DNA from 3 places in the Aeromonas sp. R6-2 genome. Region 3 is predicted to be linked to each of the others. Evidence: predicted binding sites of a transcription regulator. Region 3 holds the regulator's gene; each other region holds the start of a gene.
What was found. Region 3 encodes sigma-54, which starts transcription at its own class of promoters, with help from an activator protein. Its sites were predicted from a motif close to TGGCACNGTTTTNGCTT; they were not measured.
Positions count from the first base shown of each region.

Region 1 (10,525 bases), on a different contig from region 3:
GGCGATCTCTACAAGCTCGAACCGACCGAGAAGTTCCAGGGCTTCCCGCAGGGTGAGACGGTGGAGGTGCCGCTGGTAGCCGAATACTGGATGCTGTTTGAATCTGATGTGATGCCCAACTGGTATGTGGCCGCCGAGGGGGCACAGCCCAAGGTGCTCGCCAGCATGAGCAACATCGACGATGCCAGTACCTATGAGAAGCCGATGCCGGCCGACGGCTGGAAGCGTACCAAGGATGACAAGAACATCCTGATGAACGCCCAGACCCGTTATGAGGCCAACCTCACCAGCACCCTGCTGCCGGCAGCCAAGGTCGACGACCGCATCGTACCGACCCCCCTCAAGCAGGTGGTGAAAGGCGGTCCGCAGGTCGATCTCTCCAGCATCAGGCTCAATGCCCTGGATCTGCCGACCGATCGTGCCGATGCCATCAAGGCCGAATTGACCCGCCTGGGTGTCACCCTCTCCGACTCCGGCTACCCGGTCACCATCAAGGTGGGCGGCAGCAAGGTCAACGAGGCCGAAGGCTACGACATGAATATCGGCAAGCAGGGCGCCGTGATCCACGGGCGTGATGTGAACGGTGCCTTCTGGGGTGCCCAGTCCCTCATCTCCCTGCTCGGGGTGAATGACAAGCTGGTGAGCCCGATGAGCGTCGAGGATGCCCCGCGCTTCGAGTATCGCGGCATGCAGACCGACGTGGCCCGTCACTTCAGAAGTCTCGAGACCATGAAGAAGCTGGTCGATCAGATGTCTGCCATGAAGCTCAACAAGCTGCATCTGGGTCTGACCAACGATGAGGGGTGGCGCATCGAGATCCCCGGCCTGCCCGAGCTGACCGATGTGGGTAGCAAGCGTTGCCACGATCTCTCCGAGACCCAGTGTCTGTTACCGCAGCTCGGCTCCGGCCCGACCAGCGACAACATGGGGTCGGGTTTTTACAGCAAGTCCGACTACATCGACCTGGTGCGCTATGCCAAGGCGCGCGGCGTGACCGTGATCCCCGAGATCAACATGCCGGCTCACGCCCGTGCCGCCGTGGTCTCCATGGAGGCTCGCTACAAGCGTCTGATGGCCGAGGGTAAAGAGGCCGAGGCGAACCAGTTCCGCCTGACCGACCCGCAAGATACTTCCAACGTCACCTCGGTGCAGTTCTACGACAAGATGTCCTTCATCAACCCTTGCCAGCCGGGCGCGGCCACCTTCGTGGCCAAGGTGATGGATGAGGTGGCCAAGATGCACCAGGCCGCCGGCCAGCCCCTGACCGCCTGGCACTATGGTGGTGACGAGGCCAAAAACATCATGCTGGGTGGCGGCTATCAAGACCCGGCCGTCACCAAGCCCGAGGAGCTGGTGGGCTGGCGCGGTAACACCGACTGGAGCAAGCAGGACAAGCCCTTTGGCAAGTCCCCCATGTGCCAGAAGATGATCGACGACGGTCAGATCAAGGAAGTGGGTGAGCTGCCGGTTTACTTCGCCAAGGAAGTGAGCGAGATGGTCAAGGGCCATGGCTTCTCCACCCTGCAGGCGTGGGAAGATGGCCTGAAGTACGCCAAGAATGCCGGTGAGTTTGCCACCGACAAGACTCGCGTCAACTTCTGGGAGACCCTCTACTGGGGTGGCTTCAACGAGGCGATGAGATGGGCTCACAACGGTTACGAAGTGGTGCTCTCCAACCCGGACTACCTCTACTTCGACTTCCCGAACGAGGTGCATCCGGCCGAGCGTGGCTACTACTGGGCGACCCGTTTCAACGATACCCGCAAGGTGTTCGCCTTCGCCCCGGAGAACTTGCCGCAAAACGCCGAGACCTCGGTTGACCGCGACGGCAATGCCTTCGTGGCCAAGGGTGAGCATGACCCGGTCAAGTTCAAGGGGATCTCCGGCCAGCAGTGGAGTGAAACGGTCCGTACCGATGCCCAGTACGAGTACATGGTCTATCCGCGACTCTTCTCCGTGGCCGAGCGCGCCTGGCACAAGGGGGGCTTCGAGCTCGACTATGTGAAGGGCCGCGAGTTCTCCGGTGAGACCCGCTTTGTCAACAAGGCCACCCTGAGCAAGGAGTGGAACCAGTTTGCCAACGTACTGGGTCAGCGAGTGCTGCCCAAGCTGGACCAGGCCGGTGTCGAGTATCGTCTCTCGGTACCGGGGGCCAAGGTGGTCAAGGGTGTATTGGAAGCCAACGTCGACCTGCCGGGTCTGCCCATCGAGTTCAGCACCGATGGCCAGAGCTGGAGCCGCTATGACGCCGGCAACAAGCCGATGGTCTCCGGCACCGTCTACCTGCGCACCGTCAGCTTCGATGGCAAGCGGGTGAGCCGTGTTACCGAGGTGAACGGTTAATCGCGTTCCCGGGAGGGCCTTGGGCCCTCCCTCCTTGACCAAGGGTTCACCCGAGCCCTTGGCAAAGGGGGATAGGGAGTTATCCACCGACCGTGTGTGTTGTGCTTGTAATTTCTCCATTGGGTTGCCCCGCCATGTAGCGGGGCTTTTTTTCGGGTCGACCCGCTCAATCAGATGCCAAATAGCGGTTGAGCGCGAGCCGTGAATGGTGGATCATTATCGGCTTGATGTCGGGTATGCAGCTGGCCGTCGGCCACCATCCCGCGATGTACGACTTTTGAGGTGAGCCCCATGACTTCGGCTAGCAGCCCAACCAACTTTATCCGCCAAATCATCGACGAGGATCTGGCCAGCGGTAAGCATGACAGCGTGCATACCCGCTTCCCGCCGGAGCCCAACGGTTATCTCCATATCGGTCACGCCAAGTCCATCTGCCTGAACTTCGGCATTGCCCGCGACTATCAGGGCAAGTGCAACCTGCGTTTCGACGACACCAACCCGGTGAAAGAAGATATCGAGTATGTCGAGTCCATCAAGCGCGACGTGCAGTGGCTGGGGTTCGAGTGGGATGGCGAGGTGTGCTACTCCTCTGACTACTTCGATCAGCTGCACGTCTATGCCGTTGAGCTGATCGAGAAGGGGCTGGCCTATGTGGACGAGCTGACCCCCGAGCAGATGCGCGAGTATCGCGGCACCCTGACCGAGGCGGGCAAGAACAGCCCGTTCCGCGAGCGCTCCGTGGAGGAGAACCTGGCCCTGTTCGCCAAGATGAAGGAGGGTGGTTTTGCCGAAGGGGCCGCCTGCCTGCGCGCCAAGATCGACATGGCCTCTCCCTTCATGGTGATGCGCGATCCGGTGATCTATCGCATCAAGTTTGCCCATCACCACCAGACCGGTGACAAGTGGTGCATCTATCCCATGTACGACTTCACCCACTGCATCTCGGATGCCCTGGAGGGGATCACCCACTCCATCTGTACCCTGGAGTTCCAGGACAACCGTCGCCTGTATGACTGGGTGCTGGACAACATCACCATCCCCTGCCACCCGCGTCAGTACGAGTTCTCCCGTCTGAACCTCGAATACACCGTCATGTCCAAGCGCAAGCTGAACCTGCTGGTGACCGAGCAGCACGTGGACGGGTGGGACGATCCGCGCATGCTGACCGTCTCCGGTCTGCGTCGCCGTGGCTATACCCCGGCTTCCATTCGCGAGTTTTGCAAGCGTATCGGCGTGACCAAGCAGGATAACATCGTCGAGATGAGCATGCTGGAAGCCTGCATCCGTGACGATCTCAACGAGAACGCGCCGCGCGCGATGGCCGTGCTCAACCCGGTCAAGGTGGTGATCGAGAATCTGGATCACGATGAGACCCTGACTGCCCCGAGCCACCCGAACAAGCCGGAGATGGGCTCCCGCGAGCTGCACTTTGGCCGCGAGATCTTCATCGATCAGGCCGACTTCCGCGAAGAGGCCAACAAGCAGTTCAAGCGTCTGGTGCTGGGCAAGGAAGTGCGTCTGCGCAACGCCTACGTCATCAAGGCCGAGCGGGTCGAGAAGGATGCCGAGGGGAACGTCACCTGCATCTATTGCACCTATGACGCCGATACCCTGGGCAAGGATCCGGCCGATGGCCGCAAGGTGAAGGGGGTGATCCACTGGGTCAGCGCCACCACCTCCCTGCCGGCGGAGATCCGTCTTTACGATCGCCTGTTCAAGGTGCCGAATCCGGGTGCCGAGGATGACTTCGAGGCGACCCTCAACCCGGACTCACTGATCATCATCAGCGGTGCCCGCGTCGAGGCCTCCCTCAAGGACGCCCAGCCGGAGCAGGCCTTCCAGTTCGAGCGCGAAGGCTACTTCTGTGCCGACAACAAGCTCTCCACTCCGGAGCGTCTGGTGTTTAACCGCACCGTGGCCCTGCGCGACTCCTGGGGCAAGGTCGAAGGTTAAGTCAGCCTGAGCACAAAAAAGGCGGGGTCACCCGCCTTTTTGCTGCCTGTCGTTTGCCCATGAAAAAGCCAGCCCAAGGGCTGGCTTTTTCATGCAAGCGGAGGGGATCACTCGTCGCCGTGACCGCAGGTGCCGTCGGCACAGTGACCGTACAGATAGAGGCTGTGGTTGGTCAGGCGGATGTTGTGCTTCTTGGCGATCTCGGTTTGACGCTGCTCGATGACGTCGTCGGAGAACTCGATGACTTTGCCGCAGTCGAGGCAGACCAGGTGATCGTGGTGCTCCTGGCTGGCCAGCTCGAACACCGACTTGCCCCCCTCGAAGTGGTGGCGGGTGACGATACCGGCATCATCAAACTGGTTGAGAACGCGATACACGGTGGCAAGGCCAATCTCTTCACCCTGATCGATCAGGCGCTTGTAGAGATCTTCGGCACTGGTATGGTGGCACTCCGGCTGTTGCAGGATTTCCAGGATCTTGACGCGGGGCAAGGTGATCTTGAGCCCGGCTTTCTTCAACGCTTGGTTATTGTCAGCCATAGTACTAGTTATTCGCATTCTCTGTGGTGGGGATATTCTGATGGAGTGCCACCGGAATGGCAACCTCGAACTGGCGAGTGAGGTCATTATAGGATCGGGGATTGGGGAAAATAAACCCGATAATTCAATGGTTTTTTCTCAGCATCGAGCGACTCGATAGGGGTGATTGGCCCTTGTGAGGCAAAAAGATGTTGATATGATGTAACATCCAATCTAGTCGGATGAGATCTCATGAAGTGGCTGTTTACCCGGGCCTGGTGCGTGCGTTGGGCCCTTAACCTCTGGCCCCCTTTCCGGGGTGCCGGCATCAAGATTGAGACCCTGAGCGAGGACTATCGCTACTGCCGGGTCCTGCTCAGGTCGCGCTGGTCAACCCTGAACGCCAACCGTACCCAGTTTGGGGGCAGCATGTTTGCGATGACCGATCCCATCTATCCCCTGATGCTGATGGGCCATTTCAGGAACCACTACTTCGTGTGGGACAAGTCCGGGGATATCGATTACATCAAGCCGGGCAAGGGTCCCCTGGTGGCGGAGTTCCACCTGACTGACAGCAAGCTAGGCGAGATAGTCCAGAAAACGGCCGGAGGGGAGAAGTATTTCCCCGAGTTCACCGTCTCTATCCAGGATGGCAAGGGGGAGGTGGTCGCCAGGGTACGGCGCACCCTTTATGTGCGCAAGCGCCCCGAACATCGATAAGCTCCGAGTAACGAGAAGCCCCGCGCTGCGGGGCTTCTCCTTGGTGGGTCAGACCAGGCTGCCCCACAGGTCATATTCGTCAGCGTGCTCGATCTTGACCCGGACTATGTCCCCGGCCTTGAGCCCGGTCTCACCGTTGAGGTAGACCATGCCATCGATCTCGGGGGCGTCGGCAAAGGAGCGACCGGTGGCGCCCTCCTCGTCCACCTCGTCGATGATGATGCTCATCTCCTGACCGACCTTGCGAGCCAGCTTGCGGATGGAAACCTGCTGCTGCAGCTCCATGAAGCGCTGGAAGCGCTCCTCTTTGACCTCTTCCGGCACGGGGTCGGCCAGCTCGTTGGCCTTGGCCCCTTCCACCGGGCTGTACTTGAAGCAGCCAACCCGATCCAGCTCTGCGGCGGCGATAAAGTCGAGCAGCATCTGGAAATCCTCTTCCGTCTCACCCGGAAATCCGACGATAAAGGTGGAGCGCAGGGTGATCTCGGGGCAGATCTCACGCCACTTCTGGATCCGCTCCAGGGTACGCTCGACGCTCCCCGGACGCTTCATCAGCTTGAGGATACGCGGGCTGGCATGCTGCAGCGGGATGTCCAGGTAGGGCAGCACCTTGCCATCGCGCATCAGGGGGATGACGTCATCCACGTGCGGGTAGGGGTAGACATAGTGCAGGCGTACCCACATGCCGAGCTTGGCCAGCTCCTCGCACAGGGCAACCATGCTGGTCTTGACCGGCATGCCGTCGTAGAAACCGGTGCGATGTTTGACATCGACCCCGTAGGCGGAGGTGTCCTGGGAGATGACCAGTATCTCCTTGACGCCGGCCTCTTTGAGGCGCTTGGCCTCGGCCAGCACCTCACCGATGGGACGACTCACCAGATCCCCGCGCAGGGAGGGAATGATGCAGAAGGTGCAGCGATGGTTGCAGCCTTCGGAGATCTTCAGATAGGCGTAGTGACGCGGAGTGAGCTTGACCCCGTGTGCCGGCACCAGGCTGGTGAAGGGGTTGTGCTCGGGCTTGGCCACATACTTGTGAACGTGGCCCAGCACCTCTTCATAGGCGTGGGGACCGGTGATCTCCAGCACCTTGGGGTGGATCTCGCGGATCTGGTTCTCTTTGGCGCCCAGGCAACCGGTGACGATCACCTTGCCATTCTCGGAGAGGGCTTCACCGATGGCCTCGAGGGATTCCTGTACGGCGCTGTCGATAAAGCCGCAGGTGTTGACCACCACCAGTTCGGCATCGTCATAGCTGGGGACCACGTCGTACCCTTCGGTACGCAACTGGGTCAGGATACGCTCAGAATCGACCAGGTTCTTCGGGCAGCCGAGGCTGACGAAACCGATCCGCGGGTTGGACATGCTCACTCCAAAACTTGAATATTGTTTGTACAGGTCGCCGGAAAATGGCGCGTAAGTCTATATCAAAAGCGAGACGTGATCGAGCGTCCCATGACCCTGCTCTCGGCAGGGATAATCGGTGGGGAGGGGCGTGCGGGCGTGGTGTTCGAGAGAGAGCAGAACTTGGCACCGTGATTGCATAAACGCATCCAGCGTCAATCATTTGTCTGGGGATCATCATGGATATCAATGCCACCAACCTGCTGCAGGAGATGCAGTCGCTCAGGGTCGAGGCCGGCAACGGTCTGGTGACCCCGCCCAGTCAGAATGTCTCTTCCGATTTTGGTGTCATGCTGCGCCAGGCCCTCAACAACGTCAACGAGCTACAGGGGCAGGCCAACGATCTGCGCACCCGGTTCGACAGCGGTGACCGCTCAATCGACCTCTCGCAGGTGATGATTGCGGCCCAGAAGTCCTCTATCGCCTTCGACGCGACCGTGCAGGTGCGCAACAAGGTGGTGGAGGCTTACAAGACCATCATGAATATGCCGGTGTAAGGATTTAGAACGTGGCTAGCGAACAAAACGGTGATCTGCTGCTGGAAGGGGACGCCGGCACCCTGGACGAGAATGAGCAGAAGAGCTCTCCCATCGGCAGCATCCTCTCCAACAGCGATATCCTGCGTCAGATCACCCTGATCCTGGCGCTGGCCATCTGCCTGGCCATCGCTGTCTTTATCCTGCTGTGGGGCAAGGAGCCCGACATGCGTCCCCTCGGCACCTTCACCACGGAGCAACTGGTCAAGACCCTGGATTATCTGGATCAGCAGAAGATTCCCTATGAGGTGGAGGGCAAGTCTGTCCTGGTCAACGCCGAGAAATACCCGGAAATCCGTCTTCAGCTGACCCGTGCCGGGCTCACTTCACCGGAAGAGCTGGGAGGACGCGGTGAGGATATTCTGCTCAACGACTCCAGCTTCGGGATCAGCCAGCGGATGGAGGGGGAGCGTCTCAAACTCAGCCGCGAGCGTCAGCTGGCCAGTGCCATCGAACAGTTTCAGAGTGTGGCCAAGGCCCAGGTGCTGCTGGCCATTCCCAAGGACAACGTCTTTGCCCGCAATGAGCGCAAACCCAGCGCGACCGTGGTGGTGAACCTCAAGGGCGCCGCCCTCGATCAGGGCACCGTCGATGCCATCGTCGACATGGTGGCCTCCGCGGTACACGGGCTCGAGCCGACCCGGGTCACAGTGACCGACCAGAACGGTCGTCTGCTCAACTCCGGCTCTCAAGACCCGGTGGCCGCCCAGACCCGGCGCGAGTTTGCCATGCAGCAGAAGCAGGAGCTCGAGTACAAGCAGAAGATCGACGCCATCCTGATCCCCGTGCTTGGCGCCGACAACTACACCGCCGAGGTGGATCTCGCCCTCGACTTCACCCAGCAGGAGCAGACCCGCAAGACCTTCAACCCGGATCTGCCGGCTGTGCGCTCCGAGATGACCATGGAGGAGAGCAGTGCCAACGGTCAGAGCATGGGGGTGCCGGGGGCGCTGACCAATCAGCCTCCCAGCAATGCCACCATTCCCGAGAAGGCGACCGGTGAGGGGGCGAGCAATAGCGCCTCGGGCCGCTCGCGCAAAGAGGCGACCCGCAACTATGAACTCGATACTACGGTGAGCCACACCCGTCGCCAGATGGGAGGGATCCGCCGCATGACCGTCTCGGTGGCGGTGGATTTCAAGACGGCGACAGCTGCCGACGGCAAGGTGACCCGCGAGCCGCGCAACCAGGCCGAGCTCGATACCCTGCGTCGGGTACTCGGGGCGGGCCTCGGTTTTGATGTGACCCGTGGCGATACCCTGGAGGTGGTGACCATCCCCTTCAACCGTCCGGAACTCGAGAGTGTGGCCGAGCCTCCTCTCTATGAGCAGCCCTGGTTCTGGCGCGCGGTGCGCATTGCGGCCTCAGTGCTTATCATCATCGTCCTCATCGTGACCATAGTGAGGCCCATGCTCAAGCGCCTGCTCTACCCGGATGCCAAGCCCGAGCATGAGCTGGACTTCGATAACCATGCGGTACTGGGTGGCGACGACGAGCTGAGCCTGCTTGCCGCCCAGGCCGAGAGCGAGCCGGTGTTTGGCCTGCGCGATGGCCAGCTCAAGCTGCCGGACCTGCATCGTGATGAAGATTTGCTCAAGGCCGTGCGTGCCTTGGTGGCTAACGAACCCGACCTGGCTGCCCAGGTCATCAAGGAGTGGGTAACCAAAGATGCCTGATAGTAATAACCAGGTGACCGGTAACGACATCACCGAGGCCCAGCGTCAGATCCTTGACAGCATGAGTGGCATGGAGATGGCCGCCGTGCTGATGCTGAGCCTCAACGAGGAGGATGCCGCCCAGATCTTCCGTCACCTCGAGCCCAAGCAGGTGCAGCGTCTGGGTATGTCGATGGCCTCCATGTCCGACTTCAGCCACGATCGGGTGGCGGCGGTGCATCGCCAGTTTATCGATGACATTCAGAAGTACACCAACATCGGCATCGGCAGCGAAGACTTCGTGCGCAAGGCCTTGGTGGCGGCCCTGGGCGAGGACAAGGCGAGCAACCTGGTGGACCAGATCATTCTTGGCTCCGGTGCCCGCGGCCTCGACTCGCTCAAGTGGATGGATGCCCGCCAGGTGGCCAGCATCATCCAAAACGAGCACCCGCAGATCCAGACTATCGTGCTCTCCTACCTCGAGCCCGAGCAGTCGGCCGAGATCTTAAGCCAGTTCCCCGAGCAGGTGCGCCTCGATCTGGTGATGCGTATCGCCAACCTCGAGGAGGTACAACCGGCGGCACTGCAAGAGCTTAACGACATCATGGAGAAACAGTTCGCCGGAGCCGCCGGTGCTCAGGCGGCCAAGATGGGCGGCCTGAAGGCGGCGGCCAATATCATGAACTACCTCGACACCAACGTCGAAGGGCAGCTGATGGACTCCATCCGCGAGGCGGACGAGGAGATGAGTCAGCAGATCCAGGATCTGATGTTCGTGTTCGAGAACCTCATCGATGTGGACGATCGCGGCATTCAGACCCTGCTGCGGGAAGTGCCCGGCGATCTGCTGCAGCGCGCCCTCAAGGGGTCCGACGACCAGCTGCGCGACAAGATCTTCAAGAACATGTCCAAACGGGCGGCCGAGATGCTGGCCGATGATCTGGAGGCGATGGGGCCGATCCGCGTCTCCGAAGTCGAGACGGCGCAAAAAGAGATCCTCTCTATCGCCCGTCGTCTGGCCGATGCAGGCGAGCTGATGCTGGGCTCGGGTGGCGGCGACGAGTTCCTCTAATCCATGAGCGATCGCAAATTAAGGGGCTACCTGCGCCCGGAGCAGGATCCCGTCGAGATACAGGATTGGGGATGGCCCGAGATGGAGGTGGAGCACGCCGTCTCGAGCAATGCCCTGGGGTTGCCTCCCGACTGGTACCAGCAAGCGGAGCCGGAGCCTGATGTGGCTCCGGAGCCTGAGCCTGCCCCCACCCTCACCGCCGAGGAGCTCGAGGCGATCCGCCAGGCGGCCTGGGAGGAGGGGATGAGCGAGGGGCGCGAGGCCGGCTTTGCCCAGGGGCTGGAAGAGGGCAAGCTGGAGGGATTGCAAAAGGGACACGAGGCCGGC
Region 1 is NZ_JBFODE010000055.1:111,269-121,793, forward strand. It holds gene AB5Y48_RS14320 (beta-N-acetylhexosaminidase) at 1-2,343, shown strand, start outside; gene glnS (glutamine--tRNA ligase) at 2,635-4,296, shown strand; gene fur (ferric iron uptake transcriptional regulator) at 4,404-4,835, opposite strand; gene AB5Y48_RS14335 (DUF4442 domain-containing protein) at 5,067-5,534, shown strand; gene rimO (30S ribosomal protein S12 methylthiotransferase RimO) at 5,583-6,896, opposite strand; gene fliE (flagellar hook-basal body complex protein FliE) at 7,115-7,432, shown strand; gene fliF (flagellar basal-body MS-ring/collar protein FliF) at 7,444-9,147, shown strand; gene fliG (flagellar motor switch protein FliG) at 9,140-10,198, shown strand; gene fliH (flagellar assembly protein FliH) at 10,202-10,525, shown strand, end outside.
Region 1: fliE (flagellar hook-basal body complex protein FliE) is a predicted target of sigma-54. The motif match lies at 7,060-7,076, and genes of this name have one in related genera.

Region 2 (10,525 bases), on a different contig from region 3:
CGGCAGTGGCCGCCACCGTCGGCGCCATGAGGGCCGCCGTGGTCGTCAGTGCCACGGTCGCCGAGCCCTGGGCCACGCGCAGGGCGGTAGAGACCAGGAATGCCGCCAGGATCACCGGCATCCCGGTATCGGAGAGTACATCGGCCAGTGCCGCACCTATGCCACTGGCACGCAGCACACCGCCGAACATGCCGCCGGCACCGGTCACCAGAATGACGGCACAGACGGGGGCGAGCGCCTCGTTACACAACTTCTCGAGCGCCACCTTGCCCTGGCTCTGACGAAACAGGAAGAGGGCATAGATCAGGGTAATCAGCAGGGCGACCGGGGTCTTGCCGACCATCCGCAGCACATTGACCCACTCGGCCCCCTTGTCCACCATCCCCATGGTGCCCAGGGTGTTGAGTCCGGTATCCATGAAGATGAGGAGCAGGGGCAACAGCAGGATCGAGAGCACCTGCCCGAAGCTCGGCGCCGCCTCATGGCTGACCTGGGCATCTGCGACAAAACGCGGTGGCAGGGGGATCTCGAACTTCTTGCCGGCCCACAGACCATAGAGATAGGCCCCCAAATACCAGGTGGGGATCGCCACCAGCAAGCCCACCACGGTCAGCAAGCCTATGTTGGCCCCCAGCAACTCACTCGCCGCCACCGGCCCCGGGTGAGGAGGCAGGAAGGCATGCATCACGGCAAAGGCGCCGGCCGAGGGGAGTGCATACTTGAGCACAGAGCCGCCAAACTGCTTGGCCACGCTGAAGATGATGGGCAGCATGACGATGAGCCCCGCATCGAAGAAGATGGGGAAGCCAAACAGCAGGGAGGCCACCCCCAGCGCCAGCGGTGCCCGCTCGGGCCCGAAGCGGTTGATCAGGGTATCGGCCAGCACCTTGGCCCCCCCGGTCTGCTCCAGGATCCGCCCTATCATGGCGCCCAACCCCACCAACAGCGCCACCGAGGCCAGGGTGCTGCCAAAACCGCCCAGCATGGTGGGTATCACCTGGTCGTAGGTCACCCCGGTGGCCAGGGCTGTGATCAGGCTGACCAGCGTCAGGGCGACGAAGGCGTGCACCTTGAAACGCATGATCAGCAATAGCAGCAGAACGATGGCGCCACCTGCGACAGACAGCAGATAGGCCACATCGGGTGTGTTCACCGCTCCATCCATTTTCTTATCCTCACTTGGTTCCTATTATGCGTCGCACGATTCTGTGCTTCACTTCACAATGCGCAACGTTACCGGTAACATGTTACCGGTAACGTGGTAAGTTAGAAGCCATTCGACAAACGATTTTCAAGAAGTGAGATAGAGGTCAAACAATGGCGGGAATGAGCATTATCGTGATGGGGGTCTCCGGCAGCGGTAAATCCTCGGTAGGCGCCCGGGTGGCAGAAGCCATCGGCGCCAAGTTTATCGACGGGGACGATCTCCACCCGAGAGCCAACATCCAGAAGATGGCCAACGGCACCCCTCTCAACGACGCGGATCGTGCCCCCTGGCTCGAGCGTATCCGTGATGCGGCCTACAGCCTCGAGCACAAGAACGAGACCGGCATCATCGTCTGCTCGGCCCTCAAGCGTCAGTACCGTGACCTCATCCGCGACGGCAACCGCTCGGTGCGCTTCCTGTTTCTCGACGGCGAGTTCAACCTCATCCTCGAGCGCATGAAGGCGCGCCAGGGACACTTCATGAAAGAGGCCATGTTGCAGAGCCAGTTCACCACCCTGGAGCGACCGGAAGGGGAAACCGGGGTGATCCGTATCGACATCGACGGCAGCTTCGAGCAAGTGGTGGAGCGCGCCGTCCACGCCCTGGAGGCAAAGCAATGATCCATCCCGTCATCGCCCGCGTCACCGCCCGCCTTCGCGAGCGCAGCCAGACGCGCCGCGCCGCCTATCTCGCCCGCATCGAGCAGATGGCCGCCAGGGGCAAGACCCGCGCCGCCCTGGCCTGCGGCAACCTGGCCCACGCCGTCGCCGCCTCGAGCTGTGACGAGAAGGGGCGCATCCTCGACATGACCCGCGCCAACGTGGGCATAGTCACCGCCTACAACGACATGTTGAGTGCCCACCAGCCCTATCAGGGCTACCCGGAGATCATCAAGGGTGCGCTGGCCGAGCTGGGCCACAGCGCCCAAGTGGCGGGCGGCGTGCCCGCCATGTGCGATGGCGTCACCCAGGGCCAACCGGGGATGGACATGTCCCTCTTCTCCCGGGATCTGATCGCCCAGGCCACCGCCCTCTCCCTCTCCCACAACACCTTCGACGCCACCCTGCTGCTTGGGGTGTGTGACAAGATAGCCCCGGGCCAGCTGATGGGGGCCCTCTCCCACGGCCACCTGCCGACCGCCTTCGTGCCGGCCGGTCCCATGGCCAGCGGCATCAGCAACGACGAGAAGGTGAAGGTGCGCCAGCAGTACGCCGCCGGTGAAGTAGGGCGCGACGCCCTGCTCAAGATGGAGTGCGGCGCCTACCACGCCGCCGGCACCTGTACCTTCTATGGCACCGCCAACACCAACCAGCTGGTGTTCGAGGCGATGGGGCTGATGCTGCCGGGCTCGGCCTTCGTGCATCCCCACAGCGAGCTGCGCCGGGCCTTGACCCGGGAAGCCGCCCGGCGCATCAGCGCCATGGTCGGCGGTTCAGGCCACTTCCGCCCCCTGGCCGAGGTGCTCGACGAGCGCAGCCTGGTCAACGGCCTGGTGGCCCTGCTCGCCTCCGGCGGCAGCACCAACCACAGCATCCACATGGTGGCGATCGCCCGTCAGGCCGGCCTCATCATGACCTGGGACGATCTCAGCGAGCTCTCCGATGTGGTACCACTGCTGGTGCGCATGTACCCGAACGGTCCGGCCGATGTGAACGCCTTCCAGGAGGCCGGGGCCGTACCGGGTCTGCTGCGCCGTCTGGCCGAGCAACAACTGCTGCACCTGGACGCCACCCCGGTGTTCGGCAGCATGGCCGACTATCTCAAGAACCCGCACCTGGTGGAGGGTCAGCTGGTGTGGCAAGAGGCGGGGGCGAGCCGCGACCCGGAGGTGCTGGCCCTGCCCGGCGCCCGGTTCCAGGCGAGCGGCGGTACCAGGGTGCTCGACGGCAACCTGGGCCGCGCCGTGGTCAAGGTCTCCGCCGTGGCCCCCGAGTATCGCCTCGTCGAGGCGCCGGCCCGGGTCTTCTCCTCCCAGCACGCGGTGGAGGCCGCCTACAAGGCCGGTGAACTCAATCAGGACGCCGTCATCGTGGTTCGCCACAACGGCCCGGCCGCCAACGGCATGCCGGAGCTGCACAAGCTGATGCCGGTGCTGGGCAACCTGCAGAAGGCCGGCTACAAGGTGGCTCTGGTGACCGACGGCCGCCTCTCCGGCGCCTCGGGCAAGATCCCGGCCGCCATCCACGTCACCCCGGAGGCGCTGCACGGCGGAGCCATCGGCCTGCTGCGCGATGGCGACCTGTTGCGCCTCGACGCCAATCAGGGCAGCCTGATGTGCCTGAGCGATCTGAGCGGCCGCGAGCCGGCCCCCATCGATCTCAGCACCGAGCAGGAAGGCTGGGGTCGTGAACTGTTTGGCGTGATGCGTCGCGCCGTATCCAGCGCCGAGTGTGGCGCCACCATCTTCGAATAAGATCAGCAGAAGGAAATTCCCATGCACAACTGGAACGTCTCCCCCGCCGAGGTCTTCGCCGCCTCTCCCCTGGTCCCGGTCATGGTCATCACCGATCTGGAGCAGGCCGTGCCGATGGCCGAGGCCCTGCTGGCCGGTGGCATCTCGGTGTTCGAGATCACCCTGCGCACCCCGGTGGCTCTGGCCGCCATCGAGCGCATCGCCAGGGCGATGCCCGAGGCCATGGTCGGGGCCGGCACCGTCATCAACGCCGCCCAGTATGACGCCGCCGTCGCCGCCGGCGCCCGCTTCGTCATCTCCCCGGGCATGACCCCGGCCCTGTTGGCCCATGCCGCAAGGGGGAGTGCACCGCTGATCCCGGGCGTCGCCACCCCCTCCGAGGTGATGCAGGCCCTGGAAGCCGGCTACGATCATCTGAAGTTCTTCCCGGCCGAGGCCAACGGGGGCACCAAGGCGCTCGCCGCCATCGCCGCTCCCCTGCCCCAGGTGCGCTTCTGCCCGACCGGCGGTATTGGCCCGAAGAACGTGGCCGATTATTTAGCCCTTAAGAGCGTCGCCACCGTCGGCGGCTCCTGGATGCTGCCAGCCGACACCGTCAAGGCCGGCAACTGGGACGAGGTGACCCGCCTCTCCCGCGAGGCGGTCGCACTGGTCAGCCGCTAAGCACGGCGCCCCCTGCCAAACCGACAGGCCACCCCGAGGGGTGGCCTGTTTCATGAACGGATGGGCCGGGGGATCTCACCCAGGCTCTCCCCCTCGAACAGGGTGAAGCCGAGGTCGCGCACCTTGGTCGCCAGCGACTGACCGGCCAGGCTGGCCAGTAGCAGAGTGGCGGCCTCGCGCCCTATCTCCTCACGCGGGGTGATGATGCTGGCCAGTTGCGGCGAGATGGCGCGCCCTATGTTGAGGGAATTGGCACCGGCGATGGCAATCTGCCCCGGAACCGGGATGCCGAGCGCCTGGGCACGCAGTATGGCCCCCACCGCCAGGTCATCGTTGGTGCAGAACAGGCCATCCAGGTCGGGCCAGCGGACCAACGCCTGATCCAGCAAGGAGCCACCGAGGATGAAGGTGGAGGACTCCCCGGTCAGCAGGTGCTCCCCCGTCAACCCGGCCGCTCCCATGGCATCGTAGTAGCCGGCCATCCGCAACCGGGTGCGAACGTCGAGACGAGCCCCCAGATAGACGATATGACGCCGTCCCCGGGCCAGCATCGCCTCGGTCATGGCACGCGCCGCGGCGCGGTGATCCATTCCCACCACCATGTCGATGGGGGCCTCGGGGAAGTCCATCGCCTCCACCACAGGAATGCCTGCCGTGGCGATCATCTTGCGGGTGCGCTCGGTGTGTTCGGTATCGCAGAGGATGAGCCCATCCACATGAAACGAGAGCAGCGAGGCGACCTGCTCCTCCTCCCGTTCCGGGCTATAGCCATAGTGTCCCAGCAGGGTCTGGTAGCCGGCCGCACGGGTGACCGCCTCGACCCCCTGCACCACGGCCGAGAAGACCTGGTTGGAGAGAGAGGGAATCAGGATACCGATGGCGCGACTGGTGGCGTTGGAGAGGATGTCAGGCGCCCGGCTGGGAATATAGCCGAGCGCCTCGACCGCCTCGGCGATGCGCTGCCGGGTGGCCTCGGCCACCGAGCCGGGGTCACGCAGATAGCGGCTGACCGTCATCTTGGTCACGCCGACCCGGTCGGCGATATCCTGCAGGGTGGGGCGACGTTTTCGGGTGTCGTGCATGGGGGAGAACCGGCGGAAAATGTTACGTGTAACATACCCGTTTTGCTCCCCCAAGTCAGCCGTCAGATGGGTGCCTTGTCCCGGTTGGTGGCGGCGATGTGATGGATGGCGAGGTCGGCGCCAATAAACTCCTCTTCCTCGCTCAGGCGCAGTCCCACCAGCCGCTTCATCAGGCCGTAGATCAGAGCGCCGCCACACAGGGCTGTCAGGATACCAAGACCTGTGCCGATCAGCTGGCTGCTGAGACTCACCCCGCCCATGCCACCCAGGTAGGGATGGCCGAAGATGCCGGCCGCGATCCCTCCCCAGGCACCGCACAGTCCGTGCAGGGGCCACACCCCGAGCACGTCGTCTATCTGGGGGCGCTTGCGCTGCAACCAGGTGAAGGTGCCGATGAAGATGGCCCCGGCCACGCCCCCGACCAGCAGGGCGCTCAAGGGGTGCATCAGATCCGAACCGGCACACACCGCCACCAACCCGGCCAGGGGACCGTTGTGGATGAAGCCCGGGTCGTTGCGGCCGAGCAGCATGGCCACCAGGGTACCGCCGACCATGGCCATCAGGGAGTTGAGGGCGACCAAACCGCTGATCCCCCCCAGCTTCTGGGCCGACATGACGTTGAAGCCGAACCAGCCGACCGTGAGAACCCAGGCCCCGAGCGCCAGCATGGGGATGTTCGAGGGGGCAAAGCCCACCGCCTGACCACCGCGAATGCGCCCCTTGCGCATGCCGAGCAGTACCACGGCCACCAGGCCGATCCAGCCCCCCACGGCATGCACCACCACCGAGCCGGCAAAGTCGTGGAAGGGGGCCCCGAAGCGCAGCTCAAGCCATGCCTGCAGGCCGAAGTTGCCATTCCAGGCGATCCCCTCGAACAGGGGATAGACCAACCCCACCGTGAGCCCGGAGCAGAGCAACATGGGGTAGAAGCGCGCCCGCTCGGCAATACCGCCACTGACGATGGCCGGGATGGCGGCGGCGAAGGTGAGCAAAAAGAAGAACTTCACCAGCTCGTAGCCCTGCCCTGCCGCCAGGGTCGGCGCATCGGCGAAGAAGGTCTTGCCATAGGCAAGCCAATAGCCGATGAAGAAGTAGGCCAGGGTCGAGATGCCGAAGTCGGTGATGATCTTCACCAGGGCGTTGACCTGGTTCTTGCTGCGCACCGTGCCCAGTTCGAGAAAGGCAAAGCCGGAATGCATGGCAAGTACCATGATGGCGCCGCCGAGCACGAACAGGGTGTCCGCACTCTGGGTAAGGGTTGCGATAGCGTTGGGGTCCTGCACTGTGTGTCTCCATCATCCTGATTTGTTGTCATGCACCGCCCCGTCGAGGGGGCTGGCGGAGGGAGAGCAGAGCAGGAGTCGTGCCAGCAAATCGGGCCCAAAAGAGGGCCCGATAGAGACGCATTGGTTCAGGATGGGGCACCAGTTGTGTGCCTGGCACCAAAATGGGGCACTAACTGCGCCGGGAGAGCCACCTGGTGGGGTTGATCGCCTCCCCCTGATAACGGATTTCGAAGTAGAGACCGGTCTGATCCTGGCCGCCACTGTTACCCACCAGGGCCACAGGCTCGCCCTGCTCGACCTTCTGCCCCACATGGCGCAGCAGAGACTGGTTGTGACCATAGAGGCTCATATAACCCTTGCCATGATCGACCACCAGCAGCATGCCGTAGCCATCGAGCCAGTCAGCATAGACCACCTGACCGGGCGCTACCGCCTTGACCTGAGTGCCCTCGGGGGCGCCGATCAGGGTCCCTTTCCACTTGATCTCGGCGGTGCGCCGTGACCCGTAGGAGATGAGAATGGGCCCCTGCACCGGCCAGCGCAGGGCGCTGCTGGTGCTCAGGCCTCCGCTGTAGCGACGGCTCTGGGCCTCGGCCTGCTCCAGCTCTTTTTGCTGACGGCGGGCGAGCTGGCGCTCCTCCTCCCCCTGGGCCTGCTCCGCCTGCTTGCGTAGCCGCTCCTGCTCCGCCTTCATCCTGGCGATGCGTTCGCGCTCGCGGCGTTCGGCCTCCTCCTGCTGGCGGCGCAACTCCTCGAGGCGTGCCTTGAGGCGCTTCTCCGCCTGCACCATCTTGGCCAGCTTGGCCTCATCGCTCTGCACATCCTGCTGCAGCTGGCTGCGGGTCTGCTCCCGGCTCTGCTGGCTGGCGAGCAGCCCCTGATGCTGCTGCTTCTGATCGTCGAGGAGGCGCTGCTGACGACCCAGGGTCTCCCGAGTCGCCTCCTGATTGGCGGTCAGCCGCCGCTGGGTGGCACGCAGGGACTCGATGGCCTCAATTCGGGCCTTGTTGAGGTAGTCGTAGAAGTCGATGGTACGGCTGAGGCGATTGGGATCCTGCTGGTTGAGCAGCAGCTTGAGATAGTCGTGATCGCCGGCCCGGAAGGCACTCTCGGCCTGCTTGGCCAGCAGGCTCTTCTGCTGGTTGGCCTGGCGCTCCAGTTCGTCCTTCTCGCGGGCAAGCTCCTGAATACGGCTCTCGCTCTTCTTGAGCTGAGAGCGGGTATCCGCCAGCTTGGCAGCGGCGACAGAGACGGCGCGCTCATCCTGCTCCAGCTGTTTGGCCAGCTTGGCCAGCTCCTGCTTGCCGAGCTTGACCGCCTTCTGCTGAGCCTTGATATCGTTCTGGACCTTGCCCAGATCGTTGTTGAGCCCCCCCTGGGCGCTCAGGCAATAAAACAGCGCGCCGGCCAAAAGGCCGACGCGTTGTAAGTGCTTTGAAATCAAGTCACGTCCCCGCATGGGGCGGAATTATTTCAAAATCATCAGGGGCTTGCCAGTCATTTCCGGCGGCACAGGCAGACCCATCAGAGTCAGCATGGTAGGCGCCAGATCGGACAGTTTGCCGCCCTCTACCACCTCGGACTTGCGACCGAAGTAGATGAGGGGCACCGGCAGGTTGGTGTGGGCGGTGTGCGCCTGACCGGTCTCTTCATCCATCATCTTCTCGGCGTTGCCGTGGTCGGCGGTGATAAGGCATTCGCCACCCACCTCGGCCAGGGCCTCGGTGACACGACCGATGCAGTGATCGACGGCCTCGCAAGCCTTGACCGCGGCATCGAACACACCGGTGTGGCCGACCATGTCGCCGTTCGGGTAGTTACAGATGATGACGTCGTACTTGCCGCTCTTGATGGCCGCAACCAGCTTGTCGGTCAGTTCGCCAGAGCTCATCTCGGGCTGCAGATCGTAGGTGGCTACCTTGGGGCTGGCCACAATCTCGCGATCCTCGCCGGTGAAGCAGGCCTCTTCGCCACCGTTGAAGAAGAAGGTGACGTGAGCGTACTTCTCGGTCTCGGAGATGCGCAGCTGGGTCTTGCCCTGCTTGGCCAGCCACTCACCCAGGGTATTGACCAGGGCGGTTGGCGGGTAGGCACAGGCGGTCTTGATGTCGGCCGCATACTCGGTCAGCATCACGAAGTTCAGTTTCGGCAGGGCCTCGCGGGCAAAACCGGTGAAGTCGGTGTCGACGAAGGCGCGGGTGATCTCGCGGGCACGGTCGGCACGGAAGTTCATGAAGATCAGGGCATCGCCATCCTGCATCGGGGCGGCTTCGCCGATACGGGTGGCCTTGACGAACTCGTCGTTCTCGTCACGAGCGTAGGCAGCAGCCAGGGCCTCGGTGGCGGAGGCGGCAGTGAACTCGCCCTTGCCCTGGGTCATCAGGTCATAGGCCTGCTGTACGCGGTCCCAACGGTTGTCGCGATCCATGGCGTAGTAACGACCGATCATGGAGGCGAAGCGACCCTTGCCGAGGGCGGCAAACTTGGCGTCGAACAGCTCGATGGAGGACTGGGCGGAGCGCGGCGGCACGTCACGGCCATCCAGGAAGGCGTGGAAGTAGATCTGCTCGGCGCCACGACGGGCGGCCATCTCGATCATCCCCAGGATGTGCTCTTCGTGGCTGTGCACGCCACCCGGAGACATCAGGCCCATAATGTGGACAGCCTTGCCGGCCTGAACGGCGGCATCGACGGCCTTGCCGATCTCGACGTTGTCGAAGAAGGGGCCGTCCTGGATGTCTTTGGAGATGCGGGTCAGCTCCTGGTAGACGATCCGGCCGGCGCCGATGTTGACGTGACCCACCTCGGAGTTGCCCATTTGACCATCGGGCAGACCGACGTCGAGGCCGGAGCCGGAGATGAGGGTGCTGGTGTAGTCACGAGCGAGGCGATCCAGATTGGGGGTGTTGGCGGCGGCGACGGCGTTGTGCTCTGCCTTGTCGCTGTAGCCCCAACCGTCCATGATGACCAGAACCAGGGGTTTCTTGGCTGTTGACATAAGACTATGTCCTCTCGGATTGGAATGAATTGCAGAAAGCGAAACTAGCGTAATATTACTACATCCGCCGAAATAGTCACCTGATCCGCCGGGGCCCGCCAGCCCTGCCTGAGAACGTGCTCCCGCTTTGCCCCATTGATGGCTGATATTCTCACCTCCCCCATGTATACTCGGGCCCTTGTCCCGGATTTGGATTGTAGGAAAGATGCAAGAGTATCTGGATTTCGCGGGCCGCAACCCCCTGCTCACCGCAGCCTGGTTCGGCCTGGCCGGCACCCTGATCTACACCACGGTGCGTGCCCGTTTCTCCCCCGTCAAGGCGGTTAATAACCACGCCGCCACCATGCTGATCAACCGCGAGAATGCCGTGGTGGTCGACATCCGTACTCTCGACGAGTTTGGTCGCGGCCATCTGGCCGGTGCCCAGCACCTCATCCTCAGCGAAATCCAGGCCAACAACCTGGGCCAGCTTGAAAAGCACAAGGATGACCCCATTATCGTGGTGTGCGAGACAGGTATGAGTGCGGGTGCCGCCGCCGGAGCCCTCTACAAGCATGGCTTCAAGCGGGTGCACACCCTGGCGGGTGGCATGGCCCAGTGGCGTGCAGATAACCTGCCGGTCACCAAGAAGCGCTGATAATCCCGGGGCCACAGGCCCCGTTTTTGCTAAATAAAGGAATCAAACAACATGGCTGAAGCGATCAACAACCAGGAAGTACAGCAACCGGAATTCCACATCCAGCGCGTCTATGTGAAGGATGTTTCGTTCGAGGCACCGAACACCCCGCACATCTTCCAGAAAGAGTGGCAGCCGGAAGTCAGCCTGGATATGGACACCAAGACCAATATGCTGGCCGAAAGCATCTACGAAGTGGT
Region 2 is NZ_JBFODE010000007.1:1,322-11,846, reverse strand. It holds gene AB5Y48_RS01580 (GntP family permease) at 1-1,153, opposite strand, end outside; gene AB5Y48_RS01575 (gluconokinase) at 1,318-1,827, shown strand; gene edd (phosphogluconate dehydratase) at 1,824-3,620, shown strand; gene AB5Y48_RS01565 (bifunctional 4-hydroxy-2-oxoglutarate aldolase/2-dehydro-3-deoxy-phosphogluconate aldolase) at 3,642-4,283, shown strand; gene AB5Y48_RS01560 (substrate-binding domain-containing protein) at 4,334-5,365, opposite strand; gene AB5Y48_RS01555 (ammonium transporter) at 5,428-6,648, opposite strand; gene envC (murein hydrolase activator EnvC) at 6,821-8,110, opposite strand; gene gpmM (2,3-bisphosphoglycerate-independent phosphoglycerate mutase) at 8,120-9,649, opposite strand; gene AB5Y48_RS01540 (rhodanese-like domain-containing protein) at 9,855-10,286, shown strand; gene secB (protein-export chaperone SecB) at 10,338-10,525, shown strand, end outside.
Region 2: AB5Y48_RS01555 (ammonium transporter) is a predicted target of sigma-54. The motif match lies at 6,718-6,734, and genes of this name have one in related genera.

Region 3 (10,525 bases):
CCGCCGTGCAGGCGCTCGACCCCGTCGATGGTCAGGGTGTCGGTGCCGGCACCCTGGATCCTGGCGCCCAGGGTATTGAGGAAGTTGGCGAGATCCACCACCTCCGGCTCACGGGCCGCGTTTTCGATCACGGTGCGACCGTCGGCCAGGGCGGCGGCCATCATCAGGTTCTCGGTACCGGTGACCGAGACCATGTCCATCAGGATGTGGGCACCCTTGAGGCGGCCGTCGACACGGGCCTTGATGTAGCCGTCTTCGATGGTGATCTTGGCACCCATCAGCTCCAGGCCATGCACGTGCAAGTTGACCGGGCGGGCACCGATGGCGCAGCCACCGGGCAGGGAGACGTCGGCCGCACCGTAGCGGGCGGCCAGCGGGCCCAGAGCCAGAATAGAGGCGCGCATGGTCTTGACCAGCTCATACGGGGCCACGTGATTGTTGACGGCCCCGGCCAGTACGGTGACGTTGCCGTTCACCTTGGTGGTGGCGCCCAGCATCTCCAGCAGCTTGACCGTGGTGGCCACATCCTTGAGGCGTGGCACGTTGGAGAGCTGCACCTCTTCGTCGCACAGCAGGGTGGCGAACAGGATCGGCAGGGCGGCGTTCTTGGCGCCGGAGATGGTCACTTCACCGGAGAGGGTGCAGGGGCCGGTGATCTTGAATTTGTCCATGGTTTACTTCTTTACCAAATCAGGAGGGCAGCTGGAATTTACGCTCGCGTTTCCACTCGGCCTCGGTGTAGGCCTTGATCGAGAGCGCGTGGATCTCGTTGGTGGCGATCTTGTCCATCAGGGGGGCATAGATGGCCTGCTGTTTCTTTACACGGCTCATGCCGTCGAACAGGTCGGCCACGGCAATCACCTGGAAGTGGCTGCCGTCACCGATTACGTGAACCTCGGACAGGGGCAGGGCCTCACGCAGGATTTCTTCAATTTCAGAGACTTGCATAGTCGTCCTTAGGCTTGGGTAGAAAAGAGCCCGGCCACACCGTAGAGGGTGGCCAGCTTGTCGAAGTCGTCGGGCATGCCGATAAGGGCAGGGGTCTGGCCGCGCTCGCGCACGGCCTTGGCCCACTTGACCATGATGGCCACGCCGGCCGAGTCGATGGCGATGAGTTCGCGCAGATCCATGGTCTCGTCCTGCCACCACTGGTCACGGATGGCCCAGAGACGCCGGACCTGTTCCCCCTGCAGATCGCCGCTCAGCTTCATTTTTTCAGCACCAGCGGCTTGGCGTTGTGCTCATTGAGCTGTTTGATCACCGCATCGATGCCGTTCTGGCGAATGAGGCCACCCAGCTCGCTCTGCTTGGCAGAGAGCAGGCTGATCCCTTCGGCCACCATGTCGAAGGCCTTCCACTGTTCGGTCTTGTTGTTCTTGCGCAGCTTGAACTCGAGGTTGATATCGGGCTTGCCGGCCTCTTTCACGCTCAGGTTGACGGCGGTGATCTCCTTGCCATCGAGCGGCTTGGCCGGCTCGACCTTAACAGTCTGCTTGTCGTAATGGGCAAGGGCATCGGCGTAGGAGCTGATCATGTACTCGGTGAAGGCGCTCACAAAAGCGTCACGCTGCTCCGGGGTGGTTTGTTTAATCTGGTTGCCGAGCACCTTGTAGGCGGCGAAGCGGTTGTCGATGTAGGGCAGCAGCTCCTCGCGGATGATCACCCGCAGGTGGTCCGGATTGCTCTTGATCTGGGGTTGATCGCTCTTGAGGCGGGCAAAGGTCTTGTCGGCGGCCAGCTGGATCAGAGCATAGGGGTCAGCCGGATAGGTGTCGGCCCGGGCCACCAGAGAGAAGAGCAGGCCGGCCATGATGCCGAGCACTAACAGAATCTTTTTCATCGTGATTACTCCTTGCCGCTGTCTGACTTGCTGTAGAGGAATTTGCCGATCAAGTCCTCCAGGACGATGGCAGACTTGGTATCTTCCAACGTGTCTCCATCCTTGAGCTCACGGGTGCCCATCTCTTCATCGCTGAACCCGGGGACCAGGCCGATATATTGCTCACCGAGCAGACCGGATGTGAGGATGGAGAGGGTGCTGGTTTCGGAAAACTGGCCCGCCGATTTCTGCATCTGCATGGTCACCAGAGGTACCTGATTCTTGGGATCCAGGGTGATGTCGCTGACGCGGCCGACGACCACACCACCGACCTTGACCGGAGAGCGTACTTTCAGGCCGCCGATATTATCGAAATGGGCGTGAATGGTATAGGTTTCCCCTTCGCTCTTGAAGCTTAACCCCGCCACCTGCAGGGCCAGGGCCAGGATGGCGCCCATACCAGCCAGCATGAAGCTGCCGACCAGGAATTCTGTCTTGCTGAATTTCATCGATTTATCCAAACATGATGGCTGTGAGTACGAAGTCCAGGCCGAGCACGGCCAGGGATGAGTGGACCACGGTGCGGGTGGTCGCCTGGCTGATGCCGGCAGAGGTCGGTTTGGCATCGTAGCCATTGAACAGGGCGATCCAGGTCACCACCATGGCGAAGATGAGGCTCTTGATGGCGCCTTGCATGATGTCTTCATGCCAGTCGACGGCGGCCTGCATGGCGGACCAGAAGCCCCCCTCGTCGACCCCCAGCCAGTCGACCCCGACCAGCTTGCCACCCAGAATACCGATAAGGCTGAACATAAAGGCGAGCAGGGGCATGCTGATGACTCCGGCCCAGAAACGGGGAGCCACCACCCGACGCAGGGGGTCGATGGCCATCATCTCCAGGCTGGAGAGCTGTTCGGTCGCCTTCATCAGGCCGATTTCGGCGGTCAGGGCCGAGCCGGCGCGGCCGGCGAAGAGCAGGGCGGTGACCACGGGACCGAGTTCCCGCAGCAGCGAGAGCGATACCAGAGGGCCCAGGCTCTGCTCTGCCCCGAAGTCCACCAGTACGTTGTAGCCCTGCAGGGAGAGCACCATGCCGATGAACAGACCCGACACCAGTATGATGGCGACCGACTGGACGCCGACCACATAGAGCTGCTGGACCAGCAGTGGAAAGTGCTTGCGCGGGGCCGGCTTGCCCACCAGGGCGTGGAACAGCATGATGCCGGCCCGCCCGACGGCGGTGATGGCGCGCACTCCGCGGTGGCCCAACTGGCCAATCAAATCAATCAACATCAGAGATCCTGTAGCAGCTCGCCGGCCGGGAAGTGGAAGGGGACTGGGCCATCCGGCAGGCCGTTGAGGAACTGGGCCACCTCCGGGTTATCCTCGCGGCGCAACTGCTCCGGAGTGCCCTGGGCCACCACCTTGCGGTTGGCGATGATGTAGGCGTAGTCGGCGATGGTCATCACCTCGGTGACGTCGTGGGTGACGATGACGGAGGTGATGCCGAGGGCATCGTTGAGATCGCGAATGAGTTTCACCAGCACGCCCATGGTGATGGGGTCCTGCCCGACGAAGGGTTCGTCATACATGATGAGCTCGGGGTCGAGGGCTATCGCCCGGGCCAGGGCGGCGCGACGGGCCATGCCACCGGAGAGTTGGGAGGGCATCAGTCTGGCGGCGCCACGCAGGCCCACCGCCTCGAGCTTCATCATGACGATGGTGTGGATGAGCTCCTCGGGCAGTCCCGAGTGCTCGCGCAGGGGAAAGGCCACGTTGTCGAAGACGGTCATCCCGGTGAACAGGGCGCCGCTTTGAAACAGCATGCTCATGCGCTTGCGCAGCTCGTAGAGTCGGCTGCGCGGCAGCGCCGGAACATTCTCTCCATCGAACAGTACCTCGCCACTGGTGGGCTTCAATTGCCCGCCGATGAGGCGCAGCAAGGTGGTCTTGCCGATCCCGCTGGGTCCCATGATGGCGGTCACCTTGCCTCGGGGAATATGCAGGCTGATGCCGTCATAGAGGAGGCGATCCCCATGACTGAAGGTGAGGTTGTTGATGGTAATCAGGTCAGGATTCAAGCCTTGGTCCATCCAGTTGTGACAAGGGGCAAATTTTAGGGGCTAGTCTAGTGGGAAGCAATCTTCCGGAACAACTATTGAACAGGGGGAGATCGCCGCAGATGCGACAAATTTGTGTTGCCAAATGTGTCAATACTGATGAAAACGGAGCCGATTCGCTTATCCTGTCAGAGTTTTTTATAATCCCGCCTTTCCACCCTGTTTCGGAGCCCCCTTTTCATGTCCGATGTCAGCGAAAACGTCTCTGTGGTCTCCCGTTTCAAACTCAGTGCCAGCCGGGTGCTGGAGATTGAGCAGGAGGCGATCGCCGGCCTGCAGCAGTACCTCGATGAGGCCTTTGATCGGGCCTGTGAGATGATTTTGCATTGCGGGGGCAAGATAGTGGTGACCGGCATGGGCAAGTCGGGCCACATCGGCAGCAAGATCGCCGCCACCCTGGCCAGCACAGGGACCCCGGCGTTTTTCCTGCATCCCGGTGAGGCGAGCCACGGGGATCTGGGCATGATTTCAGAGGGCGATCTCATCGTTGCCATCTCCAACTCGGGAGAGAGCGACGAGATCCTGGCCCTGCTGCCGGTGCTCAAGCGTCGCGGGGTGCCGCTCATCTGCATGACCGGCAATCCGGCCTCCACCATGGCCCGTGAGGCCAATGTGCACCTCTGCATCCGGGTTGCTCGTGAAGCCTGCCCCCTCGGACTGGCGCCCACCTCAAGCACCACGGCGACCCTGGTGATGGGGGATGCCCTGGCGGTTGCCCTGCTCGAGGCGCGCGGCTTCACCGCCGACGATTTCGCCCTCTCTCATCCCGGCGGCTCTCTGGGCAAGCGGCTCCTGCTGCGGGTCTGCGACATCATGCACAAGGAGGCGATGTTGCCCCTGGTGAGCGTCGATGCCTCCATCAGCGAGGCGCTGCTGGAGGTGAGTCGCAAGGGGCTCGGCATGACCGGCGTAGTGGCTGCCGACGGTACCCTGGCAGGCCTCTTCACCGACGGGGATCTGCGCCGCATTCTGGACCAGCAGGTGGATATCCATCACACCCCCATCAGTCGGGTGATGACGGCCAACTGCATTACCGTGGGGCCTGCTATGATGGCCGCCGAGGCGGTGAAATTGATGGAAACCCGTAAAATCAATGGATTACTTGTGGTCGATGAGCATCGACGCCCGCTTGGGGCCTTCAACATGCACGACCTGCTGCGCGCGAGGGTCATTTGATGTCTGATGTGATGACGCCCTATGGCACCGTGCCGGCCGAGCTGATGGCCCGTGCCGCTCGCATCCGGCTGCTGGTGTGCGACGTGGACGGAGTGCTCTCCAATGGCTTCATCTATATGGGGAATAATGGGGAGGAGTTCAAAACCTTCTGCACCCGGGATGGCGCCGGCATGAAGGCGGTGATGAGAGCCGGCGTCGAGCTGGCCATCATCACGGGGCGCAGCTCACGTATCGTCGCCGATCGGATGGCGAGCCTGGGGGTACGGCACCTGGTGCAGGGCGCGGATGAGAAGCTGCCCCACTTCGAGCGACTGCTGGCCGAGCTGGGGCTGTCTCCCGAGGAGGCCGCCTACGTGGGGGATGACACCATCGATCTGCCCGTGATGCAGGCGTGCGGCCTGGGGGTGGCGGTGGCGGATGCGCATCCGCTGGTGCTGGCCAGAGCCCATATGGTGACCCGACTCGGGGGAGGGCTCGGGGCGGTGCGCGAGGTGTGCGATCTGCTACTGCAGGCCAGAGGGCTGCTCGATGGCGGTGCGGAGGTGTCCGTATGAACCGCCAGACCCTGCTCTTTGGCGTGCTCTTTATCGTGGCACTGGCCTGTTGGCAGGTGCTGAACAAGCCGGTTGCGACGGTGGAGCCGACGCAGAAAGAGCATTTTCAGCCCGATTTTGTCGCTCGGGACATGGTGACCCTTCAATATGACGAGGAGGGACGATTACAGGACCGTCTCGAATCTGTCTACGCCGAGTATTTCCGTGCCATCGAGATGGTCAACATGACTCAACCCATCTTCTATCGCTACGATGAGCAAGGGCGGCCCGAATGGAGCCTTACCGCCGAGGAGGGGGTGCTTAACGTCGGTGATAACGCCATCTTGCGCCGCAAGGTACAGGTGGACGGACTGCTGGAGGAGGGGCCGGTGAAGCGCCTCGATACCGAATATATGGAGCTGGACCTGAATAATCAGGACATACGCAGCAATCAAGAGGTCAAGATGCTTGGCAAGGACCTGCAGACCGAGGGACTCGGTCTCAGGGGCAATCTGGACAAGCGCTACTTTGAGTTACTGGAACAGAGTCATGCGATCTATTTCAATGAAAAACGTTAATCTCGCCCTGGTGGCCCTGCTCTGCTGCGGCACCCTGCAGGCCAAGCAGTCGGATTTCGCCGAGCCGGTCTATGTGGATGCGGTGACCCAGACGGCCGAGTTGCAGGATAACCGCCTCACCTTTACCAAGGATGTGATCATCACCCAGGGCACTATCAAGATCCACGCCGACAAGGTGGTCGTGGTGCGCGGGGCCGAGAAGGGGTCCGAGGTGATGACCGCTTATGGCAAACCGGCCACCTTCTTCCAGATCCTGGACAACGGCAAGCCGGTCAACGCCCATGGGGACACCATTCGCTATGAGCTCAAGAAGCGTCTGGTGACCATCACCGGCAATGGCCAGCTCAAGCAGGAAGATAGCCAGGTTAACGGCGATCTGATCCGCTATGACATCGTCAAACAGAAGATGATGGCCGAGAGCAGCGATACCGGCTCACGGGTCAAGACGGTCTTCCTCCCCGATCAGGTGGAGAGTTTTGACAAGCCGGCTGACGGCAAGAAGGAGTAAGCTCATGGCGGTATTGAAGGCGGTAGGCCTGCAGAAGAGCTACAAGAGCCGCATGGTGGTCAGCGACGTGAGTCTGGAGGTGGGCACGGGTCAGATCGTGGGCCTGCTCGGGCCGAACGGAGCCGGCAAGACCACCTCCTTTTACATGATTGTGGGCCTGGTTCAACGGGACGCGGGCCACATCACCATCGACGATCGTGACATCAGCGCCCAGCCGATGCACCAGCGTGCCCGTAACGGAATCGGCTACCTGCCCCAGGAGGCCTCCATCTTTCGTCGTCTCTCGGTCTACGACAACCTGATGGGGGTCATGGAGACGCGCAAGGGACTCTCCAAAGAGGAGCGGGTCGATCTGGTCGAGCAATTGCTGGAAGAGTTCAACATTACCCATATTCGGGACAACCTGGGCCAGAGTCTCTCCGGTGGCGAGCGCCGTCGGGTCGAGATCGCCCGTGCCCTGGCGGCGGATCCCCGCTTCATTCTGCTCGACGAGCCCTTTGCCGGCGTGGACCCGATTTCTGTGATAGACATCAAGAAGATCATCCAGCATCTCAAGGATCGCGGGCTCGGCGTCTTGATCACGGACCACAATGTCAGGGAGACTCTGGATGTATGCGAGAAGGCTTATATCGTCAGCCATGGCAAGATGATCGCCGAAGGAACCCCGGAGCAGATCCTGGCCGATGAACAGGTCAAGCGGGTCTATCTGGGGGATCAATTCAGTCTATAGTAAGGGTGATCTCCCCTCGCCTGAATGCTGAACATAAGGACATTCCAACGTAGATGAAGCCGACACTGCAGCTGCGTCTGGGTCAACAGCTGACCATGACGCCACAATTACAACAGGCCATCCGTTTACTCCAGCTTTCGTCCCTGGAACTTCAGCAGGAAATCCAGCAAGCCTTAGAGAGCAACCCATTGCTGGAGCAGGAGGAAAGTGATCTGGATCCGGATGGGCGAGAGCCTATGCCGGAAGTCGGCGATGCCAGCCAGATGGATAGCTCCGAGGCCATGTCCCAGGAGCAGATGCCTGACGAATTACCGGTTGATACGACCTGGGATGAGGTCTACTCGGCCGGCACGGCCCAGCTGGCGACGCCCTCCTTCGACGGGGAAGAGACCGTCTACCAGGGGGAAACCACCGAAAACCTGCAGGACTATCTGCTGTGGCAGATGCGTCTCACCCCCTTCTCCGATCTCGATGCCGCCATCGCCCTGGCTATTATCGATGCCATCGACGAGTCCGGCTACCTGACCGTGACCCTCGAAGATATTCAGATGGCAGTCAGCTCCGAAGAATACAGTGTGGAGATGGACGAGGTTGAAGCCGTGCTCAAACGGGTGCAGCATTTCGACCCCGTCGGGGTGGCCGCCCGCTCGGTGCAGGAGTGTCTGCTGATCCAGCTTGGCCAGTTTGAACCGACCCTCCCCTGGCTCAAAGAGGCGATCGAGGTGGTGACCGAGCACATGGATCTGCTGGGGGCCCGCGATTACCGGACACTGGCGCGCAAGACCCGGCTCAAGGAGAGCGAGCTCAAGGAGGTGCTCGACATGATCCTTCAGCTCGAGCCCCGCCCCGGTAATAGTGTGGTGCAGAGCGATTCCCAATACGTGATTCCGGATGTCTCCGTGGTCAAGAAGGGAAAGCGCTGGGTGGTCGAGCTCAATCCCGACAGCGCGCCGCGGATCAGGGTCAATGAGACCTATGCGGCCATGGCGCGTAACGCCCGCAGCAGCACAGATACCCAGTTTATCCGCTCCCATTTGCAGGAGGCTCGCTGGTTTATCAAGAGCCTGGAGAGCCGTAACGAGACCCTGCTCAAGGTGGCCAACTGCATCGTCGAGCAGCAGCAGGGCTTCTTCGAGTATGGGGAGGAGGCGATGAAGCCGATGGTGCTGAACGACATCGCCGAGGCGGTGGAGATGCACGAGTCGACCATCTCCCGGGTGACTACCCAGAAATTTATGCATACTCCCCGCGGTATTTTCGAGCTGAAGTACTTCTTCTCGAGCCATGTGAATACCGAAGGTGGGGGAGAATGTTCATCGACCGCCATCCGCGCCTTGATCAAGAAACTGGTGACGGCCGAAAACCCTGCCAAGCCGCTTAGCGACAGCAAGATCACCGATCTGCTGGCAGAGCAGGGGATCATGGTGGCACGAAGGACCATCGCCAAGTATCGCGAGTCCCTCATGATTCCACCCTCCAATCAGCGCAAACGCCTGGTGTAGGCAAAACAAAAGGAAGACGTTATGCAAATCAATCTGACTGGACACCATGTAGAGATCACCGAAGCACTGCGGGAGTACGTCAATAGCAAGTTTGCCAAGCTGGAGCGCCATTTCGACCATATCAACAACGTGCACGTGGTTCTCAATGTCGAGAAGCTCAAGCAGATCGCCGAGGCCAAGCTGCACGTCAACGGTGGCGAAGTCTTCGCCAACTCCGAGCATGCGGACATGTATGCCGCTATCGATACCCTGATCGACAAGCTGGATCGACAGATCATCAAGCACAAAGACAAGCTACAGCAAAAATAAGATGCAACTGGAACACATATTGAGCAGGGACTGCACCCGGAGTGCAGTCCCTTGTAGTAGTAAGAAGCGGGCGCTGGAACTCATCAGTGAGTTGGCGGCCGATCATCTGGGCACTTCTCGTCAGACCCTGTTCGAGTGCCTGTTGGCCCGTGAAAAGATGGGCAGTACCGGGATCGGCGGCGGTATCGCCATTCCCCATGGCCGTATCGGGGACGAATTTCCCCCGACCGCCGTGCTGCTCACCTTCGAAGAGCCCATCTCCTTCGATGCGATCGACAACCAACCGGTCGACCTTCTCTTTGCGCTGCTGGTTCCCGAGAGCGAATGCAAGCAGCACCTCAAGACGCTCTCCATGATGGCCTCGCGGCTTGCTGACAAAGGCATCTGCCGTCAGTTGCGCCAGGCGGCCAGCGATGAAGAGCTCTACCAGATCATGATTTCCGCCTGAACCCCGCCGCGGGCTCTCCAGGATGTAAGGAGGAAGTATGCAACTCATCGTCGTCAGCGGCCGCTCCGGGGCCGGCAAGACGGTTGCCCTGAGGGTTCTGGAGGATCTGGGGTACTACTGTGTCGACAACTTGCCGGTTGTCCTGCTGCCCCAGCTTATCGTGGCGCTGGAGGGGCAGTACGACAAGCTGGCAGTGAGCATCGATGTGCGCAACCTGCCGCAGGTGCCCGATAAACTCGATGAGCTGCTGCGCCAGGTGCGCAGTGAGAAGCGGGTGGACTATTCGAGCTTCTTCTTCGATGCCGACAACAGCACCCTGCTGCGCCGCTACGGGGAGAGCCGCCGTCTGCACCCCCTGTCACGCAATCAGCTGACGCTGGATGAGGCCATCCGGGAGGAGACCCACCTCCTCTCGCCCCTCTCCTCCAGCGCCGATCTGCGGGTGGATACGACCAGCCTCAGCATTCACGACTTAAGCGAGCTCATCAAGACCCGGGTACTGGGCAAGAAAGAGAGCGAACTGGTCATGGTGTTCGAGTCGTTTGGTTTCAAATATGGCATCTCCAAGGATGCCGACTTCGTCTTCGATGCCCGTTTTCTGCCCAACCCCCACTGGATCCCCGAGCTCAAGCCTTTCACCGGCAAGGACCAGCCGGTCGCCGACTATCTGGCCAGCCAGAGTGATGTGATGCTCTTTATCCAGCAGATCGAGAGCATGTTGACGACCTGGTTGCCCCATTTGGAGCGCAACAACCGCAGCTACCTGACGGTCGGGATTGGCTGTACCGGCGGTCAGCACCGC
Region 3 is NZ_JBFODE010000035.1:19,018-29,542, reverse strand. It holds gene murA (UDP-N-acetylglucosamine 1-carboxyvinyltransferase) at 1-671, opposite strand, end outside; gene ibaG (BolA family iron metabolism protein IbaG) at 691-948, opposite strand; gene AB5Y48_RS08500 (lipid asymmetry maintenance protein MlaB) at 957-1,211, opposite strand; gene mlaC (phospholipid-binding protein MlaC) at 1,208-1,840, opposite strand; gene mlaD (outer membrane lipid asymmetry maintenance protein MlaD) at 1,846-2,328, opposite strand; gene mlaE (lipid asymmetry maintenance ABC transporter permease subunit MlaE) at 2,333-3,112, opposite strand; gene mlaF (phospholipid ABC transporter ATP-binding protein MlaF) at 3,112-3,912, opposite strand; gene AB5Y48_RS08475 (KpsF/GutQ family sugar-phosphate isomerase) at 4,120-5,115, shown strand; gene kdsC (3-deoxy-manno-octulosonate-8-phosphatase KdsC) at 5,115-5,669, shown strand; gene lptC (LPS export ABC transporter periplasmic protein LptC) at 5,666-6,226, shown strand; gene lptA (lipopolysaccharide transport periplasmic protein LptA) at 6,213-6,734, shown strand; gene lptB (LPS export ABC transporter ATP-binding protein) at 6,739-7,464, shown strand; gene AB5Y48_RS08450 (RNA polymerase factor sigma-54) at 7,518-8,966, shown strand; gene hpf (ribosome hibernation promoting factor) at 8,988-9,275, shown strand; gene ptsN (PTS IIA-like nitrogen regulatory protein PtsN) at 9,277-9,723, shown strand; gene rapZ (RNase adapter RapZ) at 9,761-10,525, shown strand, end outside.